Regions from separate parts of the Streptomyces liangshanensis genome, predicted to be linked through region 1. Evidence: riboswitches for the same ligand, from Rfam matches in the RefSeq annotation. Region 1 holds a riboswitch; each other region holds the start of a gene.
The links. A riboswitch is a leader RNA that binds a small molecule or an ion and turns the genes downstream of it on or off. The one in region 1 is predicted to bind S-adenosylmethionine.

Region 1 (7,171 bases):
GCAGTACTCGGTCCCCGTCGCCGACCTGGTCGACTGCGAGCTGGTGGACGAGGACCGCGTACTCAAGCTCGCCCCCGGTCCCGCGCGCCGCCAGGGGCTGAAGGCGGGGGAGACCGTGGTGCCCGACGCGGGGTGGCTGTGGGCGGAGGGGGCGTCGGAGGGCCTGGAGGGGACGGTCAGGTTCCGGTGGGAGGCGCTCGACGCGTGGTACGAGGAGGACGAGCAGGTCTTCGTCCACCCGAGGAGCCCGTACACCCGGGTCGACGCCCTGCGCTCCGGGCGTGAGATCCGGGTCGAGCTGGACGGGGTCGTGCTGGCCGAGGCGGACTCCTCCGTCATGGTGTTCGAGACGGGCCTGCCCACCCGCTACTACCTCGACCGGCTGAACGTCGACTTCACCCTCCTGCTGCCCACGGACACGGTGACCTCCTGCCCGTACAAGGGGAAGACGAGCGGCTACTGGTCGGTCGAGACCCCCGCGGGTGTCCACGACGACGTGGTGTGGGCGTACGACTTCCCGACGCGTCAGCTCACGCCGATCGCCGGGCTGGTCGCCTTCTACAACGAGCGGGTCGACCTGTACCTGGACGGCGAACTCCAGCCGCGGCCGCCGACGCTCACCCGGGCGACGCACGAGGCGTCCAGCGGGCGGGGGAGCAGCGAGTAGGTTCCGTCCGGGGCGTCGTGCCGCCCGCGCGCCGCGCGCCGAAGTCCCGCCGCCCGGGGTCCGGGCGGCGGGACTCACACGTGTCGGCGGTGTCCGCCGGGCGTTACGGGTGGTGCCGCGGGGATGACAGGTGTTACGGGACGAGCCGGAGGAGCTTGTTCGGCGAGCCCGTGCCTATGCCGGTCAGGACGTTGGACGTCGCGCCGTTCACCAGCGCGGCGGCCACGGTCGCCGGCGAGGCGCCCGGGTGGTTGGTCAGGTAGATCGCGGCCGCGCCCGCGACGTGCGGGGCGGCGAACGAGGTGCCGTCACCGGTGTAGGTGGCGGTGTCGGAGGAGTTCCAGCCCGCCGTGATCGCGGAGCCGGGGGCGAAGATGTCCACGGCCGAGCCGTAGTTGGAGTACGAGGCCCTCGCGTCCGTCCTGGTGGTGGCGCCGACCGTGAGGGCGGCGGGCACCCGGGCGGGGGAGGAGTTGGTGGCCGGCACGTTGGCGTTGCCCGCCGCGACGGCCCACGTCACGCCCGAGGCGATCGAGTTCTTCACCGCGTTGTCGAGGGCGGTGCTGACGCCGCCGCCGAGCGAGGCGTTCGCGACGGAGGACGCCACGTGGTTGGCGGTGATCCAGTCCACGCCCGCGATGACGCCGGCCGTGGTGCCGGAACCGTCGTTGCCGAGGACCCGGACCGCGACGATCTTCGCCTTCTTGGCCACGCCGTAGGTGGAGCCCGCGACGGTGGTGGCGACGTGCGTGCCGTGGCCGTAACCGTCCTGCGCGGTGGCGTCGTTGTCGATGAAGTCGTATCCGTAGGAGGCGCGGCCCGCGATCTGCTGGTGGGTGATGCGCACGCCCGTGTCCAGGACGTAGACGGTCGTGTTGGCGCCCGCGGAATCCGGGTAGGTGTACGTGCCGTTCAGCGGGAGGTTCGCCTGGTCGATGCGGTCCAGGCCCCAGGGGGCGTTGGTCTGCGTGGCCGTCGCGTAGACCTTCTGGTCCTGCTCGACCGACTCGACGGCGGGGTCCGCGGCCAGCCGCGCCGCCTCGGTGCCGCTGAGCGTGGCGGCGTACCCGTTGAGCGCGGAGGAGTACGTCCGCTTCACCTTGCCGCCGTACTCGGCGATGAGCTGCTTGCCCTGGGTGGCCCGCGCCGAGAAACCGGCCGTCTTCTTGAGCGTGACGATGTAGCTGCCGCTGACGGCGTCGGCGGCGCCGGCGTGCAGGACTCTGCCTTCGGCCGGGGCGGCCTGGGCCGGCAGGGCCGTGCCCGCTCCGATGATCGCGACCACGGTCGCCGCGGTGGCGATCGCGGTGGCGAAGCGCCGCTTGTTCGTACGCACTGCTGACATGGGGGGTCCTTCGCGTCAGTGGCGCGAGCTGGTGTGCGCGCCTCAAGTGGGGTGTGGGGTACGGGTGTTCGTACGCCGCCCAGTGACGATGCACCGGCCCGGTCCGGCGGGACAACGGTTTCCGGGAGATGACATGACCCCGACATGGGGCGTTACGTTCTGTCCGTACGCCGTCACGATTCGGCAATCCGGCGCAGCGTCCCGATGATCTTCCCGTTACAAGTCGCCCGGCACGCGGGCGCGTCGAGTGGGGATTGTGCCGGACGCCGGTGCGGAGTTACCGTTCACGCAGGTTATGAGAGTCAGCGACAAGCCCTGGGTTTGCTGACCGGCAACCCTCCTGACGCGGCGGGGTGCTCCAGGTGACGACCCGGCGGAGCCAATGACGGCAGCGCAAGCGCGAGAGCTCGGACCGGCACGACCGGTCGAGGCGGAGGTGAAGGCAGTGCGAGGACGCTCCGGCACGCGTACGGCCTTCGCCGTCACGAGCCACCCCCGCGCCGTCGGCATGTTCTCCCGGCGCCACATCGATCTCCAGCGTGTCGCCGGCGCCCTGTGTCCGGGTCACGTGAACGCCGCGCCGCGGCACACCCCGTAGCGGCACCTTCTCCGCCGCACGGCCCCGACGTACAGCGCCCTCCGACGCACGTCCGCCGACACTTCCGCCCGGGAACGGACCCGGCGCGGAAGGCACTCGGCATGTCCAGGAGCTCTCCCGGCCAGGGGAGTTCCGCGTCCACGTGACCTCGAATCCACGAGATTTCCGAGCGGGAAGCGATACCGCCATGCCTTCAGCACCCTCACCCCTCCATCTCGCCGTCGCCCTCGACGCGGCGGGCTGGCATCCCGCCGCCTGGCGCGAGCCGGGCGCCCGGCCCCGCGAACTGTTCACCGCGCGGTACTGGACCGACCTGGTGACCGAGGCCGAGCGGGGCCTGCTGGACTTCGTGACCATCGAGGACTCCCTGAGCCTCCAGTCCTCGTCCTTCGCCGGTCCCGACGGCCGTACCGATCAGGTACGGGGCCGGCTCGACGCCCTGCTGGTCGCCGCCCGGGTCGCGCCCCTGACCCGGCACATCGGGCTGATCCCCACCGCCGTCGTCACCCACACCGAGCCGTTCCACGTCTCGAAGGCCGTCGCCACCCTGGACTTCGTCAGCACCGGACGGGCCGGCGTCCAGGTCAAGGTGTCCGGACGCGCCGACGAGGCCCCGCACTTCGGCCGCAGGCCCGCGATCCGGTTCCGTCCCGACGAGCTGGACTCGCCCGCGGGCCTGGCCGCGCTCAAGGAGCTGTTCGACGAGGCGGGCGACTACGTCGAGGTGCTGCGCCGGCTCTGGGACAGCTGGGAGGACGACGCCGAGATCCGCGACGCCGCCACCGGCCGGTTCATCGACCGCGACAAGCTCCACTACATCGACTTCACGGGCGAGCGGTTCAGCGTCAAGGGCCCCTCCATCACCCCGCGCCCGCCGCAGGGACAGCCGGTCGTCACCGCCCTCGCCCACCGTGAAGAACCGTTCCGCCTGGTCGCGGCCTCCGCGGACGTCGGCTTCGTCACCCCGCAGGACACCGCCGACACCCGGGCGATCCTGGCCCGGATCCGGGCGGCGCAGGCCACCGCGGGCCGCGCCGACGAGACGGTCCACGTCTTCGGCGACCTGGTCGTCCTTCTCGACGACGAACCCGGCGCCGCCGCCGACCGCAGGGCGCGCCTGGAGGAGCGCGCGGGCGCCCCGTACACCAGCGACGCCCGGGTCTTCGCCGGTACGCCCGCCGAGCTGGCCGACCTGCTCCTCGAAGGCCAGGAGGCCGGGCTGACCGGCTTCCGCCTGCGGCCCGCCGTCCTGCCGCACGACCTGGAGCGGATCACCCGGGGCCTGGTGCCGGAACTCCAGCGGCGCGGAGCGTTCCGTACCGCCTACGAGGCGGCCACCCTGCGCGGCCTGCTCGGCCTGCCCCGGCCCGCGAACCGGTACGCCGCGCTCTGAGCGCGCCCCGGCCTCGCCCGCTCCGAAGAGAGCTCCGAAGACACGTGAGGACACACCCCGCATGAGCAAGCCCGTCAAGCAGATCCACCTCGCCGCCCACTTCCCCGGCGTGAACAACAGCACGGTGTGGAGCGACCCCGCCGCCGGCAGCCAGATCGACTTCAGCTCCTTCGTGCACCTCGCCAGGACGGCGGAGCGCGCCAAGTTCGACTTCCTGTTCCTCGCCGAGGGGCTGCGGCTGCGCGAGCAGAACGGGGAGATCTACGACCTCGACGTCGTCGGCCGCCCCGACACCTTCACCGTCCTGACCGCCCTGGCCGCCGTCACCGACAAGCTCGGACTCGCCGGGACGATCAACTCCACCTTCAACGAACCGTACGAAGTGGCCCGGCAGTTCGCCACGCTCGACCACCTCTCCGCGGGCCGGGCCGCCTGGAACGTGGTCACCTCCTGGGACGAGTTCACCGGACAGAACTTCCGGCGCGGCGGCTTCCTGGCCCAGGAGGACCGCTACCTGCGCGCCCGGCAGTTCCTCGCCGCCACGTGGGAGCTGTTCGACTCCTGGCGCGGCGACGAGATCACCGCCGACCAGGACACCGGGGTCTTCCTCACCGATCCCGCGCCCGGCCGCTTCGACCACCACGTCGACCAGTTCGACATCAGCGGCCACTTCAACGTGCCCCGCAGCCCCCAGGGCCGCCCCGTCATCTTCCAGGCGGGTGACTCCGAGGAGGGCAGGGAGTTCGCGGCCTCGGGCGCGGACGCCATCTTCACCCGCCACGGCACCCTGGAGGACGGCCAGGCGTTCTACGCCGACGTCAAGCGGCGCCTCGCCCGGTACGGCCGCGCCCCCGACGAGCTGAAGATCCTGCCCGGCGTCACCTTCGTGCTCGGCGACACCGACGCCGACGCCCGGGAGAAGGCGGACGTCATCCGCCACCAGCAGGTCAGCGGCCCCACCGCGATCAAGCTGCTCGAACAGCTCTGGAACCGCGACCTGAGCGCGTACGACCCGGACGGTCCGCTGCCCGACGTCGACCCGCTCGTCGGCGAGAACACCGTCGCCCGCGGCCGGGCCTCCGTACGGATGCACCGCGACCCGACCGCCACCGCCGCCCGCTGGCGCGCCCTGGCCGAGGAGAAGCACCTCTCGATCCGGGAGCTGATCATCGCCGTCACCGGACGGCAGTCCTTCATCGGCACCCCGGCCACCGTCGCCGACGCGCTCGACCACTTCGTCCAGTCCGACGCGAGCGACGGATTCATCCTCACCCCGCACCTGACCCCCGGCGGCCTGGACGACTTCGCCGACACCGTCGTACCCCTGCTCCAGGAGAAGGGCGTCTTCCGGACCGAGTACGAAGGCGACACCCTGCGCGAGCACCTGGGGCTCGGCGCGGCCCGTGCGGTACGGGACGACCGGGCCGGAGCCGCCGACAGGAAGGCCGCGTCATGAAGTTCCTCGCCATCACCCTGATCGTGCACGCGCCCGACCCGGTCACCGGGGTCAGGAAGTCGACCCACGAACGCTTCCGGGAGGTGATCGACAACGCCCTGCTCGCCGAGGAACTGGGCTTCGACGGCTTCGGCGTGGGGGAGCGCCACGAGCGCCCCTTCATCTCCTCGTCGCCCCCCGTCGTCCTGAGCCACCTCGCCGCGCTCACCCGGCGGATCCGGCTGTTCACGGCGGTCACCACCCTGAGCCTGCTCGACCCCGTCCGGGCGTACGAGGACTACGCGACGCTCGACCACCTGTCGAACGGCCGCCTCGAACTGATCATCGGCAAGGGCAACGGGGCCGCCCAGCGCGAGCTGTACCACGTCACCCCCGAGGACCAGTGGGAGCGCAACGCCGAGTCGTACGAACTGTTCCGGCGGATCTGGCGCGACGACAAGGTCACCGCCTCGCCCGTGTTCCGCGGCGCGTTGAAGGACGCCGAGGTCTGGCCGCGGCCCTACCAGCACCCCGTCCGCGTCTGGCACGGCAGCGCGACCAGCCGGGAATCGGTGGACCTCGCCGCCCGCTACGGCGACCCGCTGTTCTCCGCCAACGTGACCAACCCGATCGAGCCGTACGCCGAACTGGTCCGCCACTACCGCGAGCGGTGGGAGCACTACGGCCACGACCCGGCGCTCGCCACCGTCGGCGCCGGCTCGGCCGGGTTCTACGCGGCCCGCACCTCGCAGGAGGCCCTGGCGGCCTACCGGCCCGTCTTCGAGGGGCAGTTGGCGTTCCAGAAGCGGCTCGGACTTGAACCGGTCTTCCCCACCCTGGAGGACTTCGTCGCCCGCAGCTCCGCCCTCGTCGGCAGCCCCCAGCAGATCATCGAGAAGGTGTACCGCTACCACGAGCGGTTCGGCCACAGCGTGCTGCACCTCCAGGCCGACGCGTCCGGCCTCACCACGGCCCAGCACCGGGCGAGCCTGGAACTGTTCCAGGCCGAGGTCGCCCCCACCCTGCGCCGTGACCTCCCCGACCCGCCCTGGACCTGGGGACCGGTCGCGCCCGCCGACGACAACGCGGCCGGCGAGGGCCCGGCGCCCACGGACCCGTCCGCCACCGGCACGCACGACACCGCCGCGCCCGTACCCGCCCCGCGCTGAAAGGAGCGATCATCATGGCCTCCCCCCGCACGCCCCTGGCGGTCCTGGACCTCGTCCCGATCTCCTCGGGGTCCACCGCCGCCCAGGCGCTGCGCAACAGCGTCGACCTCGCCCGGCACGCCGAACGCCTCGGCTACGCCCGCTACTGGTTCGCCGAGCACCACCTCAACCCCGGGGTCGCGGGCACCTCCCCGGCCGTCCTCCTCGCCCTCACCGCCGCCGCGACCTCCACCATCCGGCTCGGGTCGGGCGCCGTCCAGCTCGGGCACCGCACCGCCCTGTCCGCCGTCGAGGAGTTCGGACTGCTCGACGCCGTCCACCCGGGGCGCTTCGACCTCGGCCTCGGCCGCTCCGGCGGCAGAGGCGCCCTCCCCGGCAAGGACGTCCCGCCGGCCGGCGCGACCCCCGTCGTCGACGGCCGCACTCCCGGCGGGCTGCGGATCCCCGCCCCGTTCTCCTTCGAACACCTCCTGCGCTCCCCGCTCTTCGCCCTGCACCGGAGGCTGCTCCAGCAGCCGGGCGCCGAATCCCAGCCGTACGACGAGCAGATAGCCGACATCCTCG
Region 2 (7,171 bases), 5.5 Mb from region 1:
CGGCGCGCTGACACACGGCAAGTCCGCACCGAACCTGGACGGCGTCGACCCGAAGCACATCTACGAGGCCATGCAGACAGGCCCGCAGAACATGCCGTCCTTCCCGGACACGACGATGCCGGAACAGCAGAAGAAGGACCTCATCGCGTACATCCAGGCGGTGAACGGCGCCGACTCGCCGAGCCCCGGCGGCCTCAACCTGGGCGGCCTCGGCCCCGTCAGTGAGGGCCTGTTCGGCTGGATCTTCGGGCTCGGCGCATGTATCGCAGTCGCCATCTGGGTCGCGGCCCACACCGCTAAGGCCAAGAAGTCATGAGTAGCCAAGAGATTCCAGAAGAAGAGAACCTGCCGAGCGCGCAGGAGCCAGGGCACGGCGGCGCGGTCGAGCGGGCGGACGATCCGTTCGCCGACCCGGGACTGCCGGCGCATCAGCCGCGGATCCAGGACATCGACGAGCGCGCCGCCAAGCGGTCCGAGCGCGTGGTCGCCTTCCTGTTCCTGCTCTCGATGCTGGCGACGGTCGCGTTCATCGCGTCGTTCGTCGCGTTCCCCGTGGACAAGATCGTCTACATCTGGCCGCTCGGGCACATCAGCATCCTGAACTTCTCGCTCGGAGTGACGCTCGGCGTCGCCCTGTTCTGCATCGGCGCCGGCGCCGTCCACTGGGCGCGCACGCTGATGTCGGACGTGGAGATGACCGACGAGCGCCACCCCATCGCGGCGACCCCCGAGGTCAAGGCGAAGGTGCTGGCGGACTTCGCGGCCGGCGCGTCGGAGTCCGGCTTCGGCCGCCGCAAGCTGATCCGCAACACGATGTTCGGGGCGCTGGCGTTCGTACCGCTCTCCGGTGTGGTGCTGCTGCGCGACCTCGGCCCGCTGCCGGAGAAGAAGCTCCGCAGCACCCTGTGGGCCAAGGGCAAGCAGCTCATCAACATGAACACGCTGGAGCCGCTGCGTCCCGAGGACGTCGTCGTGGGCTCGCTGACCTTCGCCATGCCCGAGGGGCTGGAGGAGGACAGCGAGGAGTTCCAGGTGGAGATCGCCAAGGCGGCCCTGATGATCGTCCGTATCCAGCCGGACGACATCAAGGACAAGCGCGAGCTCGACTGGTCCCACCAGGGGATCGTGGCCTTCTCGAAGATCTGCACCCACGTCGGCTGCCCGATCAGCCTGTACGAGCAGCAGACGCACCACGTTCTCTGCCCGTGCCACCAGTCCACCTTCGACCTCTCCGACGGCGCCCGCGTCCTCTTCGGCCCGGCCGGTCACGCTCTTCCGCAGCTGCGGATCGGAGTGAACGGTGAGGGCAATCTCGAGGCGCTCGGCGACTTCGAAGAGCCCGTCGGCCCTGCCTTCTGGGAGCGCGGATGAGTACCACGACGGACGAGACGACCACCCGCAAGGCGCCCGCCGGAGAACGGGTCGCCGACTGGGCCGACGGCCGGCTGGGCATCTACGGCCTGGCCAAGGCCAACATGCGGAAGATCTTCCCGGACCACTGGTCCTTCATGCTGGGAGAGGTCAGCCTCTACAGCTTCATCATCATCATCCTCACGGGTGTCTACCTGACGCTGTTCTTCCACCCGTCGATGAACGAGGTCGTCTACCACGGCAGTTACGTCCCCCTCCAGGGCGTACGGATGTCGGAGGCGTTTTCCTCGACGCTGGACATCAGCTTCGACGTCCGCGGTGGTCTGCTGATCCGCCAGATCCACCACTGGGCCGCGCTGATCTTCCTCGCGGCGATGCTCGTGCACATGATGCGCGTGTTCTTCACGGGTGCGTTCCGCAAGCCCCGTGAGGTCAACTGGCTGTTCGGCTTCCTGCTGTTCGTCCTAGGCATGTTCACCGGGTTCACCGGTTACTCCCTGCCCGACGACCTGCTGTCCGGCACCGGTGTCCGCTTCGTGCAGGGCGCGATCCTGTCCGTGCCGATCGTCGGTACGTACATCTCGATGTTCCTGTTCGGCGGGGAGTTCCCCGGCGGCGACTTCGTGGCCCGCTTCTACTCGGTCCACATCCTGCTGCTGCCCGGGCTGATGCTGGGCCTGGTGGCCGGCCACCTGATCCTGGTGTTCGTGCACAAGCACACCCAGTTCGCGGGTCCGGGCCGTACGGAGAAGAACGTCGTCGGCATGCCGCTGCTGCCGATCTACATGGCGAAGGCCGGCGGTTTCTTCTTCCTGGTCTTCGGTGTGATCTCGGTTGTCGCGGCGATCGCCACGATCAACCCGATCTGGGCCATCGGCCCCTACCGGCCCGACCAGGTCTCCACCGGCGCGCAGCCCGACTGGTACATGGGCTTCTCCGAGGGGCTCATCCGGTTCATGCCCGGCTGGGAGATCAACTTCTGGGGCCACACCCTGGTCCTGGGTGTGTTCATCCCGCTGATCATCTTCCCGCTGGTGCTCGTCGCGATCGCGGTCTACCCGTTCATCGAGGCCTGGGTCACCAACGACGACCGCGAGCACCACATCGCGGACCGGCCGCGCAACGCGCCGACCCGCACGGCCTTCGGTGTCGCCTGGCTGTCGTGGTACTTCGTCCTGCTCGTCGGCGGTGGCAACGACATCTGGGCCACGCACTTCCACCTGTCGATCAACACGATCACCTGGTTCGTCCGGGTCGGGTTCTTCGTCGTCCCGGTGGTCACCTTCGTCGTCACCAAGCGGTTCTGCCTCGGCCTCCAGCGCCGGGACGCCGAGAAGGTGCTGCACGGACGCGAGTCCGGGCTCATCAAGCGGCTGCCGCACGGTGAGTTCGTCGAGGTCCACACGCCGCTGGAGCAGGGCGACCTGTACAAGCTCACCGCGCACGAGCAGCCGAAGCCGGCCGAGCTCGGCCCGACGGTCGACGAGAACGGTGTCGAGCGGAAGGTCTCGCCGGTCGAGAAGGCACGGGTGAAGCTCAGCAAGAGCTTCTACGGGGAGAACACGCAGATCCCCAAGCCCACCGCCGAGGAGTACAAGGAGATCACGAGCGGCCACGGCCACCACTGATCCCACCGGCCCCAGGGTCGTCACCACCGAGGGCCCCGGCCCGGTCTCCTTCCCCGGAGACCGGCCGGGGCCCTCGGCGTCGCCCCGACACCGGCCGGTCCGCAGTCCGGTCACGCGGCCCGCCGGGACCGGGTCCGCCGATAGGCTTGGTGGCGGGCCTGGCGGCAGGCCGGGACCGTTGACTGACACCCCCAGGAGCGAGCATGAGCGCTGTTACCCCCGTCGGAGGCGACACCGTGGCGGCCCGTACCTGGCCGGGCGTCCTCAACCCCCTGCTGCGCGGCGAGGACCTGAGCACCGACGACACCGCCTGGGCGATGGACCGGATCATGGAGGGCGAGGCCACCGACGCGCAGATCGCCGGGTTCGCCGTGGCCCTGCGGGCGAAGGGCGAGACCGTCGAGGAGGTCTCCGGGCTGGTCCGCGCGATGTACGCCCACGCCAACACCATCGAGGTGCCCGGCCGTACGGTCGACATCGTGGGGACCGGCGGCGACCTCGCCAAGACGGTCAACATCTCCACGATGGCGGCGATCGTCGTCGCGGGCACCGGCGCCAAGGTCGTCAAGCACGGCAACCGCGCCGCGTCGTCCGCGAGCGGCTCCTCCGACGTCCTGGAGAAGCTCGGCGTCAACCTGGAGCTGACCCCGCGGCGGGTCGTCGAGGTGGCGGAGGAGGCGGGGATCACCTTCTGCTTCGCGGTGAAGTTCCACCCCGCGCTGCGGTACGCGGCCAAGGCGCGCCGGGAGTTGGGCGCGCAGACCACGTTCAACATCCTCGGGCCGCTGACCAACCCGGCCCGGGTACGGTCCCAGGCCGTCGGCGTGGCCGACGCGCGGATGGCGCCCATCGTGGCGGGGGTGCTGGCCGAGCGCGGCAGTTCGGCGCTGGTCTTCCGGGGCGACGACGGGCTCGACGAGCTGACCACGACCGCGACGTCGCGGGTGTGGGTCGTGCGCGACGGGAAGGTCGGCGAGGTGCCCTTCGACCCGCGTGACCTGGGCCTGGCGCTGGTGCCGGTGGAGGCGCTGCGGGGCGCGGACGCGTCGTACAACGCGGACGTGGCGCGCCGGCTGCTGGCCGGCGAGACCGGTCCGGTACGGGACGCGGTGCTCCTGAACGCGGCGGCGGCGCTGGTCGCGCTGGACCCGACGGATGACACGCTGGAGCTCCAGTTGGCGGCCGGCATGGCGCGCGCGGCCGAGTCGGTGGACTCGGGCGCGGCGGGCCGGGCCCTCGCCCGGTGGGTCGAGGCGTCGCACCGGTAGCGGTGCGCGGCGGCGGGGCGTGGCCACGGGCCGCGCCCCGCCGTTCCCGTTCCCACCTCCGTTCCACATCCCGGACGCGGACTTGAGGCGTCTGCCCGTCTGTGTCAAGCTCGTCGACAAGGTCATGAGTGACAGCGATTTAGGCCCCGGCTCGCTGTCCGGCAACCCTCCGTCCGTGGCGGGGTGCCCCGGGTGAAGACCAGGCCGTAGGCAGCGAGGTCTACGGCAAGCGCGGACCCCTGGCTTTCTTGGGGTCCAGGTCCTCGAGGGAGCAGTCTCGTGAGCAAGCGAATGCGATAGGGCGTACGCCCTTCTTCAACACGCCTCCGTACGGATCCCCGTGCGTGGAGGCATCCCCACGTCCGCCGCGGCGCCCGCCGCCTCCGTGGGTCCTTGAAGCCGTTCCGTCCTGCCGGGGAGATCTCGTCATGTCCGCATACCCGAACGCCGCCGCCACGCCGTCGTCCGCCACCAGCACCACCACCGCCACCACCGAGGACCCCGCCTGTGCGGCGCCGCTGCCCGTGCTCGGGCGCGACGTGACCGTCCCGCTCGTCACCGGCGGCGAGGTCACCTACGCCGCCCTCGACTACGCGGCCAGCGCCCCCGCGCTCCAGCGGGTCTGGGACGACGTCGCCGCCTACGCCCCGTACTACGGCAGCGTGCACCGCGGCGCCGGCTACCTCTCCCAGCTGTCCACGGACCTGTTCGAGAACAGCCGCGCCACCGTCGCGGAGTTCCTCGGCTGCCGCCCCGGCGACCAGGTCGTCTTCACCCGCTCGACCACCGACTCGCTCAACCTGCTGGCCGCCGTGGTCCCCGCCGACTGCCAGGTCTTCGTCTTCGAGACCGAGCACCACGCCTCGCTGCTGCCCTGGCGCGACGCCCGGGTGACGTACCTGAACGCGCCCCGCACCCCCGGCGAGGCCGTCGCCACGCTCGACCGGGCCCTCGCCGGCCGGGAGCCGGGCCCCGCCCTGGTCTGCGTCACCGGCGCGTCCAACGTCACCGGCGAGATCTGGCCCGTACGGGAGCTGGCCGCCGCCGCCCACCGGCACGGCGCCCGGATCGTCCTCGACGCGGCGCAGCTCGCCCCGCACCACCCCGTCGACATCGCGGAACTGGACGTCGACTGGGTCGCCTTCTCCGGGCACAAGCTCTACGCGCCGTTCGGCTCCGGCGTCCTCGCGGGCCGGGCCGACTGGCTGCGGGAGGCGGAGCCGTACCTCGCGGGCGGCGGCGCCAGCCGCAAGGTCGCCCGGCGGACGGACGGCGGGGTGGACGTCGAGTGGCACACCACGGCCGCCCGGCACGAGGCCGGCTCGCCCAACGTCATCGGCGTGTACGCGATCGCCTCGGCGTGCAAGGCGCTCCAGGAGGCCGGGTTCGACACGCTCGTCGCCCGGGAGCAGCGGCTCGTCGCCCGGGTGCGGGCGGGACTCGCCGACGTGCCCGAGGTGCGCGTGCTGTCCCTGTTCGGGGACGACGCCCCGCGGGTCGGCGTGCTCTCGTTCGTGGTGGAGGGCTGGAACAGCTCGCACTTCGCCGCGGCGCTCTCCGCGGAGTACGGCATCGGGGTGAGGGACGGCCTGTTCTGCGCCCACCCGCTGGTCCGCACGCTGCTCGGCAGCGACCCGCAGGACCCGGGGGAGTGCGGCGCCCCGGAGGCGGAGCCGGGCGAGCGCTCGCTCAACGCCATCCGGGTGAGCTTCGGCGCGGGAACGCCGGACGAGCACGTGGACCGGTTCGTCGGCGCGGTGCGGGAGCTGGTGCGCGAGGGCGCCCGGTGGAGCTACCGCACCGAGGAGGGCCGCTGCGTCCCGGACCGGGACGGCGAGACGGTCTGACCCCCGCGGGCGGGGACCGGGCGTCCGTACCGACAGGCCCGGCGCCCCGGCCCCCGTACCGGCGGGCCTCGCAGACCCCGCAGACCCCGCACCCCAGGAGGCGGCCCTACGCGTCGAGCCCGATCGCGAAGGCCGCCTCCAGGTCGTGCTGGGAGTACGTACGGAACGCGACGTGCGTGTCCGTCGCCTCGACGCCCTCGATCTTGCTGATCGAGCCGGGGATGACGTCCGCCAGGTCGTCGTGCCTGGCGACCCGCACCATGGCGATCAGGTCGTAGGTGCCGGTGACCGAGAAGACCTCGCTGACGCTGTCCAGCGCGGCGATCGACTCGGCGATCTCGGGGATCCGGTCGACGCTGGTCTTGATGAGCACGATCGCGGTGATCACGGTTGACGCTCTCCCTCGGTGGCCACGGCTTTGACCTCCACCCTATCGCTCCGCCGGTAACGGCCCCAGGCGTAGCAGAAGCCCACCGCGAAGCCCACCAGGTGGGCGAGATACGCCACCCCGGGCCCAGATCCGGCGTGCCGCGCGGCCACCCACTGGAGGACGAACCAGAAGACCAGCACGATCCAGGCGGGGAAGCGCAGCGGCAGGAAGAGGAGGAACGGGAAGAGGCTGGTGACCCGGGCCCGGGGGAACAGCCGGAGGAACGCGCCGAGCACCGCCGAGATCGCGCCCGACGCCCCCACCAGGGTCTGCTCCGAGCCCGCGTTGGCGATCGCGTACCCGAACAGCGCGACGTACCCGGCGGCGAGGTAGAACAGCGCGAAGTGCACTCGCCCCATCCGCTCCTCCGTCATCGCCCCGAAGACGTAGAGGAAGAGCATGTTCCCCAGCAGGTGCAGCCAGCTGCCGTGGACGAAGAGCGCGGTCAGCGGGGTCAGCAGGGACCAGAGGGTCGGGTGGTGCGTCAGCTGGGCGGGGATGACACCCCAGCGTTCGAAGTACGCGCTCTGCGCCCCGAGGAGCGCCTCGCCCCGGCCGTACGCCATGGTGAAGCCCGACAGGGGGCTCACCAGGAACGTCAGCACGCAGAGCGCGATCAGTCCGTAC
Region 3 (7,171 bases), 4.1 Mb from region 1:
GCAAGATCGTCTGGGCGGAACTGGAACTGCCGCTGGGCGCGTGACCGGGCCGGTGCGGGCCAGCACGTGCGCCTCGGAATCGGACGAACGTTCACCCAGCATGACGAACTTGATACGAAGGGTGATCACGCTTTAGCGTGCGCGACAGGACGCCGCTGCGCCCGCCCCGCCACGGCGGAGGCCCCGCCTGAGAGGACTCGTGCGTGACCATTCAGCCCGCTCGCGCCAGAAGCGGGGCACGATGTAGGGGAGGAGGCGACGCCATGACCCCCAGCCCCGCTGATCACGCGCAGATGTCCGTGGAGGACTTCGAGCAGATCGCTCGTACGGCCCCGAAGACAGTGAAGCTCGAATTCGTCAACGGAAAACTAGAGGTCAAGCCCGTGCCGGACGGCGACCACGACGAGATCGTCCTGTGGCTCCAGACCCTGTGCATGCAGCACCGCCCCGAGTTGGGGCTCTACGCCGAGCGCGGTCTCCGGATCGAGGCCTACCGCAAGGGGCGGGCCGTCCCGGACGGCGTGCTCGCGCCGCGTCGGCATTTTGTCGGGCACGGCCTGTGGTCCGATCCGGAAGGCGTCCTCATGGTCGTGGAGGTCACTTCGTACGACTCGGACACCGACCGCCGCGACCGTAACGAGAAGCGGGACGGCTACGCCGCGGCGGGCATCCCCGTCTATCTCCTCATCGACCGCGACAACGGCACCCTCACCGTCTACAGCGAGCCCCTGAACGGCGTCTATCAGCGGCAGCCCTCGTACCCGTTCGGCACCGACGTCCAGCTGCCCGAGCCCGCCTCCCTCACGCTGGAGACCGAGGAGCTGACCGCCTACATCCGCTGACGCCGACCCCCACCCCCGGAAACACCCGAAGGCGGCACCCCCCGGAAGGGATACCGCCCTCGGTTCAGGAACGCTCCGAGCCGATGCCGTACAGCCGTGCCGACCGTACGGCGAGAGGCTCAGAAGTCCATGTCGCCGCCCGGCATGCCGCCCGGCGCGCCGCCCGCGGCGGCCTTCTCCGGCTTGTCGGCGATGACGGCCTCGGTGGTGAGGAACAGCGCCGCGATGGAGGCCGCGTTCTGGAGAGCGGAACGGGTGACCTTCGCGGGGTCGATGATGCCCTCGGCGATCATGTCCACGTACTCGCCGGTCGCGGCGTTGAGGCCGTGACCGATCGGCAGGTTGCGGACCTTCTCGACGATGACGCCGCCTTCGAGACCACCGTTGACGGCGATCTGCTTGAGCGGAGCCTCCAGCGCGAGCTTGACGATGTTCGCGCCCGTCGCCTCGTCACCTTCGAGCTCGAGCTTCTCGAACACCGAGGAAGCCTGGAGCAGGGCCACGCCACCACCGGCGACGATGCCCTCCTCGACGGCGGCCTTGGCGTTGCGCACCGCGTCCTCGATGCGGTGCTTGCGCTCCTTGAGCTCGACCTCGGTCGCGGCGCCGGCCTTGATGACGGCCACGCCGCCGGCCAGCTTCGCGAGGCGCTCCTGGAGCTTCTCGCGGTCGTAGTCCGAGTCGCTGTTCTCGATCTCGGCGCGGATCTGGTTCACGCGGCCGGCGACCTGGTCGCTCTCGCCCGAACCGTCGACGATGGTGGTCTCGTCCTTGGTGATGACGACCTTGCGGGCGCGGCCCAGCAGGTCGAGACCGGCGTTCTCCAGCTTGAGGCCGACCTCTTCGGAGATGACCGTGCCGCCCGTGAGGATGGCGATGTCGTTCAGCATCGCCTTGCGGCGGTCACCGAAGCCCGGGGCCTTGACGGCGACGGACTTGAAGGTGCCACGGATCTTGTTGACGACCAGGGTCGACAGCGCCTCGCCCTCGACGTCCTCCGCGATGATCAGCAGGGGCTTGCCCGACTGCATGACCTTCTCCAGCAGCGGAAGGAGGTCCTTCACGTTGCCGATCTTGGAGTTGACGATGAGGATGTACGGGTCGTCCAGGGACGACTCCATGCGCTCCATGTCGGTGGCGAAGTACGCCGAGATGTAGCCCTTGTCGAAGCGCATGCCCTCGGTGAGCTCGAGCTCCAGACCGAAGGTCTGCGACTCCTCAACGGTGATGACGCCTTCCTTGCCGACCTTGTCCATCGCCTCGGCGATGAGCTCGCCGATCTGGGTGTCGGCGGCGGAGATGGAGGCCGTCGAAGCGATCTGCTCCTTGGTCTCCACGTCCTTGGCCTGCTCCAGCAGGGCACCGGAGACGGCCTCGACGGCCTTCTCGATCCCGCGCTTGAGGGCCATCGGGTTGGCGCCGGCCGCCACGTTGCGCAGGCCCTCGCGGACGAGTGCCTGGGCGAGGACGGTCGCGGTGGTCGTACCGTCACCGGCGACGTCGTCCGTCTTCTTGGCGACTTCCTTGACCAGCTCGGCGCCGATCTTCTCGTACGGGTCCTCGAGCTCGATCTCCTTGGCGATGGAAACACCATCGTTGGTGATCGTGGGGGCGCCCCACTTCTTCTCGAGGACGACGTTGCGACCCTTGGGACCAAGGGTGACCTTGACGGCGTCGGCGAGCTGGTTCATCCCGCGCTCGAGACCGCGCCGTGCCTCCTCGTCGAACGCGATGATCTTGGCCATGTGAAGTGGTCCTCCCGGACTGGGGTGGATTGCTCCGGACCGCGCCCGCGCCCGCGACGGACGGCCTGAGAGCCGGGCGGTTCCTTGCTCCACCTGGCTCTCCGGGCCTCACTGACCCGGTCCATAAGTTGTCACTCTCACTTGCAGAGTGCTAACGCCAATGATTAGCACTCGACCCCCGAGAGTGCAAGCTCCTCCCTCGGCCCGGCACCCCCGCGGGGACGTGCCGTACACGCACGAGGGGCCCGTATCCCTGTGTGGGATACGGGCCCCTCGGCGTGAGTGCGTCGGTGGCCGATCGCGCCGGGATCAGACGGCGAGCTTGACCATGTCCGCCTGCGGACCCTTCTGGCCCTGCGAGATCTCGAACTCAACTCGCTGACCTTCTTCAAGGGTGCGGTAGCCGTCCATCTGGATCGCGCTGTAGTGGACGAAAACATCCGCACCACCGTCGACCGCGATGAAGCCGTAGCCCTTCTCCGCGTTGAACCATTTGACGGTGCCCTGAGCCATGCCTTACTCCCCTATTACTGCCGGAACGCTTCGACCGCGGCTGAATGTATCTGCCCAACTGCCCTCTGCAACAGGTCAATCGGACGAGAAATCTGGGCGCGAACGAACACACATAGCGACGGATTGACTGCGTTCCGGGGCAAGTCGGGCCGGGCAAAACACGCATGTGCCCGCAAAAGTCACCGAGAGTTTGACCCCAGGTTGTCGCGATCTCGTATGCGCTCGGCACCGGCCGCGAGGGGGTGTTCCCAACTCTACCGCGCTCAACCATAAAGAATGGCCCCCTCCGCTTCCTGTGCGGAGAGGGCCGTTCCGGACCGCGGAGGGGGCCGGGGACGCGGGCCGCGCGTCCCCGTGAGGGAGCGTCAGCAGCCGCCGGCGACCGCGGGGATGATCGAGATGCCGGCGCCCGCCGGGGTGGCCGTCTGGAGGCCCTGCTCGAACCGGACGTCGTCGTCGTTCACGTACACGTTGACGAAGCGGCGCAGCTTGCCGTCGTCGTCCAGGACGCGCGCGGAGATGCCCGGGTGGTTGGCCTCCAGGGACTGGATGACCTCGGAGAGGGTCTCGCCCTCCGCCGGGACCTCGGCCTGGCCACCGGTGTACGTACGGAGGATGGTGGGGATGCGGACCTTGACGCTCATGGTGGATGCCTTCCTGGGGTCGGTGGGTGTCAGTGGGCCAGGCCGGCGTCGCGGAACGCGTCCAGGCTGGGGCGGATCGTCGCCGTCGGTCCCGTGGTCGGGGCCACCGCGTCGAGCGTCTTGAGGCCGTCGCCGGTGTTCAGCACGACCGTCGTGAGCGCCGGGTCGAGCAGGCCGGCGTCGATGAGCTTCTTCGTCACGCCGACGGTCACGCCGCCCGCGGTCTCGGCGAAGATCCCCTCGGTGCGCGCCAGCAGCTTGATGGCGTCGACGATCTGCTCGTCGTTCACGTCGTCCACGGCGCCGCCGGTGCGGCGGGCGATGTCGAGGACGTACGGGCCGTCGGCGGGGTTGCCGATCGCCAGGGACTTGGCGATGGTGTTCGGCTTCTGGGGCCGTACGACGTCGTGGCCGGCCTTGAAGGCGGCGGAGACCGGGGAGCAGCCCTCGGCCTGGGCTCCGAAGATCTTGTACGGCTTGTCCTCGACGAGCCCCAGCTTGATGAGTTCCTGGAGGCCCTTGTCGATCTTCGTGAGCTGGGATCCGGAGGCGATCGGGATGACGAGCTGGTCGGGCAGCTCCCAGCCGAGCTGTTCGCAGATCTCGTACGCGAGCGTCTTGGAGCCTTCGCCGTAGTACGGGCGGAGGTTGACGTTCACGAAGCCCCAGCCCTCGCCGAGCGGGTCGCCGATGAGCTCGGAGCAGAAGCGGTTGACGTCGTCGTAGTTGCCCTCGATGCCGACGAGTTCACCGCCGTACACCGCGGCCATGACGACCTTGCCCTGCTCCAGGTCGTGCGGGATGAACACGCAGGAGCGGAAGCCGGCGCGGGCGGCGGCGGCGCCGACGGCGCCGGCCAGGTTGCCGGTGGAGGAGCAGGAGAGCGTGGTGAAGCCGAAGGCGCGGGCGGCCTCGACGGCGATGGCGACGACGCGGTCCTTGAAGGAGTGCGTCGGGTTGCCGGAGTCGTCCTTCACGTACAGGCCGCCGGTGACGCCGAGTTCACGGGCGAGGTTGTCGGCCTTGACGAGCTTCGTGAAGCCGGGGTTGATGTTGGGCTTGGTGGCCACGTCGGCGGGGACGGGCAGCAGCGGCGCGTAGCGCCAGATGTTGTCGGGGCCCTCGGCGATGCGCTTCTTCAGCTCTTCGGGGGAGCCGCTCGGCAGGTCGTACGCCACTTCGAGCGGCCCGAAACAGGACGCGCAGGCGAAGATCGGGCCGAGGTCGAAGCGCTCGCCGCATTCGCGGCACGAGAGGGCGGCGGCGGGTCCGAGGTCGACGGCACCGGGAGTGACACCGGGCGTGGGGACGGTCTGCACAGACATGGAGGCGAGGCCCTTTCCTCATCTTCCTCGCGACGTACTTCGCCGCAAGACGGAATTGGCACCTTCCCCACCATGACCTCGCGGTCGGCGGGAGGGTTGCCGGGGCTTCAACGGGCCGTTCCCTCTGCCCCTCTGGATGAGCGGTATGGCATCGGATCCGGGGTCGGTCCCGCGATCCGAGCGTTTGTCCACCGGATGACCCCCGACATGCGGTGGTCATTCGTGTTGTTCAAGACTGTAACCGAAGGAGCGGACCGTGGAGATAGTGGTCCGCACCGCGAGATGGATCACTTTCAGGGAGAACCGACCGTGCTGGAAGAGGTGGAGCGCTGGCTGACCAGGCGTTCCTGGTCCGTGGCCGACCGATCGCTCGACCGGCTCCTGGCGGCGAAGACCGCGCGCGGCACGACCGTCAGCGTGGTGCTGCCCGCGCTGGACGAGGAGAGCACGGTCGGCGCGATCGTGTCGGTGGTGCGGCGGGAGCTGATGGAGCGGGCGCCGCTGGTGGACGAGCTGGTGGTGATCGATTCCGGTTCGTCGGACGCCACGGCGAAGGTCGCGGCGGAGGCGGGCGCCCGGGTGGTGCACCGGGACGACATCCTGCCGCGGCTGCCCGCGCTGCCCGGGAAGGGCGAGGTGCTGTGGCGGTCGCTGCTGGTGACGGGCGGGGACGTGGTGTGCTTCGTGGACGCGGACCTGCGGGAGTTCTCGGCGGACTTCGTGACGGGGATCGTGGGGCCGCTGCTGACGGAGCCGGACGTGCAGCTGGTGAAGGCGATGTACGACAGGCCGCTGGGCTCTCGCGGCGCCCCCGGCGCTTCCGCCGGTCCTTCCGCCGGCCAGGGCGGGCGGGTGACGGAGCTGGTGGCGCGGCCGTTGCTGAACCTCCACTGGCCGCTGCTCGCGGGCTTCGTGCAGCCCCTGGGCGGGGAGTACGCGGCCCGGCGCACCCTGCTGGAGCGGCTGCCGTTCCCCGTCGGGTACGGCGTGGAGCTGGGGCTGCTGGTGGACGCGCTGCACACCGTGGGGCTGGACGCGCTGGGCCAGGTCGACGTCGGCACGCGGCTGCACCGGCACCAGGACGACCGGGCGCTGGGGCGGATGGCGGCGGCGATCTACCGTACGGCGCAGCTGCGCCTGTCCCGGTCGCACCTGGGGGCGCACCTGGTGCGGCCCGAGCTGACGCAGTTCGAGCGCGGTGAGAACGGCTTCGTACCGCGGACGTACGACGTGGACACGGAGGAGCGGCCGCCGATGCGGGAGATCGCGGAGTACACGGCCGGCCGCGCGGCGTAACCACCCCTTCCAGTCCTATTTACCTATATTGCGTCCTTATGGAGACCTCTCTGAGCATGTGGTTCCTCGCCGCGGCCCACAGCGGCGCCACCGCCGAGCGGCTGTGGCTGCTGGGCGGGATGGCGGTCGCGCTGACGGGGGCGGGGGTGGTCGCGCTGGCGGCGGCGCGAGGGCGCCGCGGCGACTGATCCCGTACGGCTCCCTTCACGGCTCCTCTCCGTACGTTTGAGCGTTTCCCGTACGGGCTAGATTTCGGCACATGGTTTCCGAGCAGGCCGCCCAGGTCCTCGTCGCGTCCAACCGCGGCCCCGTCTCGTACACGCTCCGCGACGACGGAGCGCTGGAGGCCCGGCGCGGCGGCGGCGGGCTGGTGTCCGGCCTCTCGGCCATCGGCCCCGACACGGACGCGGTATGGGTGTGCGCGGCCCTCGGCGACGGCGACCACGAGGCGGTACGGCGTACCGGCGGCCGGCTGGACCCGGAGGACACCGGCGGGCAGCGCGTACGGATGCTGGGCATCGCCCCCGACGTCTACGCCGGCGCGTACAACGGGGTGGCCAACTCCACGCTCTGGTTCGTCCACCACCTGCTCTACCAGACCCCGCTGGAGCCGTCCTTCGGCGCGGAGTTCCGGGCGCAGTGGGGGGCGTACGAGGCGTACAACCGCGCGTTCGCCGAAGCCCTCGCGGACGAGGCCGCCGACGGCGCGTCGGTCCTCGTCCAGGACTACCACCTGGCCCTGGTCCCCGGCATGCTCCGCGCCCTGCGCCCCGACCTGCGGATCGGCCACTTCTCGCACACCCCCT

Region 2: linked by a shared signal. The riboswitch ahead of HA039_RS25370 (aminotransferase class V-fold PLP-dependent enzyme) and the one ahead of HA039_RS01645 (putative leader peptide) in region 1 are both predicted to bind S-adenosylmethionine.
Region 3: linked by a shared signal. The riboswitch ahead of thrC (threonine synthase) and the one ahead of HA039_RS01645 (putative leader peptide) in region 1 are both predicted to bind S-adenosylmethionine.

What each region holds. Positions count from the first base shown of each region.
Region 1 covers NZ_CP050177.1:364,611-371,781, reverse strand. The annotation lists gene HA039_RS01655 (DUF427 domain-containing protein) at 1-667, shown strand, start outside; gene HA039_RS34300 (S8 family peptidase) at 801-2,012, opposite strand; SAM riboswitch class IV at 2,304-2,418, shown strand; gene HA039_RS01645 (putative leader peptide) at 2,458-2,610, shown strand; gene HA039_RS01640 (LLM class flavin-dependent oxidoreductase) at 2,798-4,003, shown strand; gene HA039_RS01635 (NtaA/DmoA family FMN-dependent monooxygenase) at 4,065-5,459, shown strand; gene HA039_RS01630 (LLM class flavin-dependent oxidoreductase) at 5,456-6,607, shown strand; gene HA039_RS01625 (LLM class flavin-dependent oxidoreductase) at 6,622-7,171, shown strand, end outside.
Region 2 covers NZ_CP050177.1:5,845,739-5,852,909, forward strand. The annotation lists gene qcrC (cytochrome bc1 complex diheme cytochrome c subunit) at 1-316, shown strand, start outside; gene qcrA (cytochrome bc1 complex Rieske iron-sulfur subunit) at 313-1,371, shown strand; gene qcrB (cytochrome bc1 complex cytochrome b subunit) at 1,368-2,999, shown strand; gene trpD (anthranilate phosphoribosyltransferase) at 3,203-4,267, shown strand; SAM riboswitch class IV at 4,388-4,505, shown strand; gene HA039_RS25370 (aminotransferase class V-fold PLP-dependent enzyme) at 4,696-6,114, shown strand; gene HA039_RS25375 (Lrp/AsnC family transcriptional regulator) at 6,221-6,502, opposite strand; gene HA039_RS25380 (rhomboid family intramembrane serine protease) at 6,499-7,171, opposite strand, start outside.
Region 3 covers NZ_CP050177.1:4,459,251-4,466,421, reverse strand. The annotation lists gene HA039_RS19385 (SpoIIE family protein phosphatase) at 1-44, shown strand, start outside; gene HA039_RS19380 (Uma2 family endonuclease) at 264-842, shown strand; gene groL (chaperonin GroEL) at 962-2,587, opposite strand; gene HA039_RS19370 (cold-shock protein) at 2,897-3,100, opposite strand; gene HA039_RS19365 (ubiquitin-like small modifier protein 1) at 3,466-3,744, opposite strand; gene thrC (threonine synthase) at 3,774-5,069, opposite strand; SAM riboswitch class I at 5,085-5,212, opposite strand; gene HA039_RS19355 (glucosyl-3-phosphoglycerate synthase) at 5,379-6,365, shown strand; gene HA039_RS19350 (hypothetical protein) at 6,404-6,553, shown strand; gene HA039_RS19345 (alpha,alpha-trehalose-phosphate synthase (UDP-forming)) at 6,625-7,171, shown strand, end outside.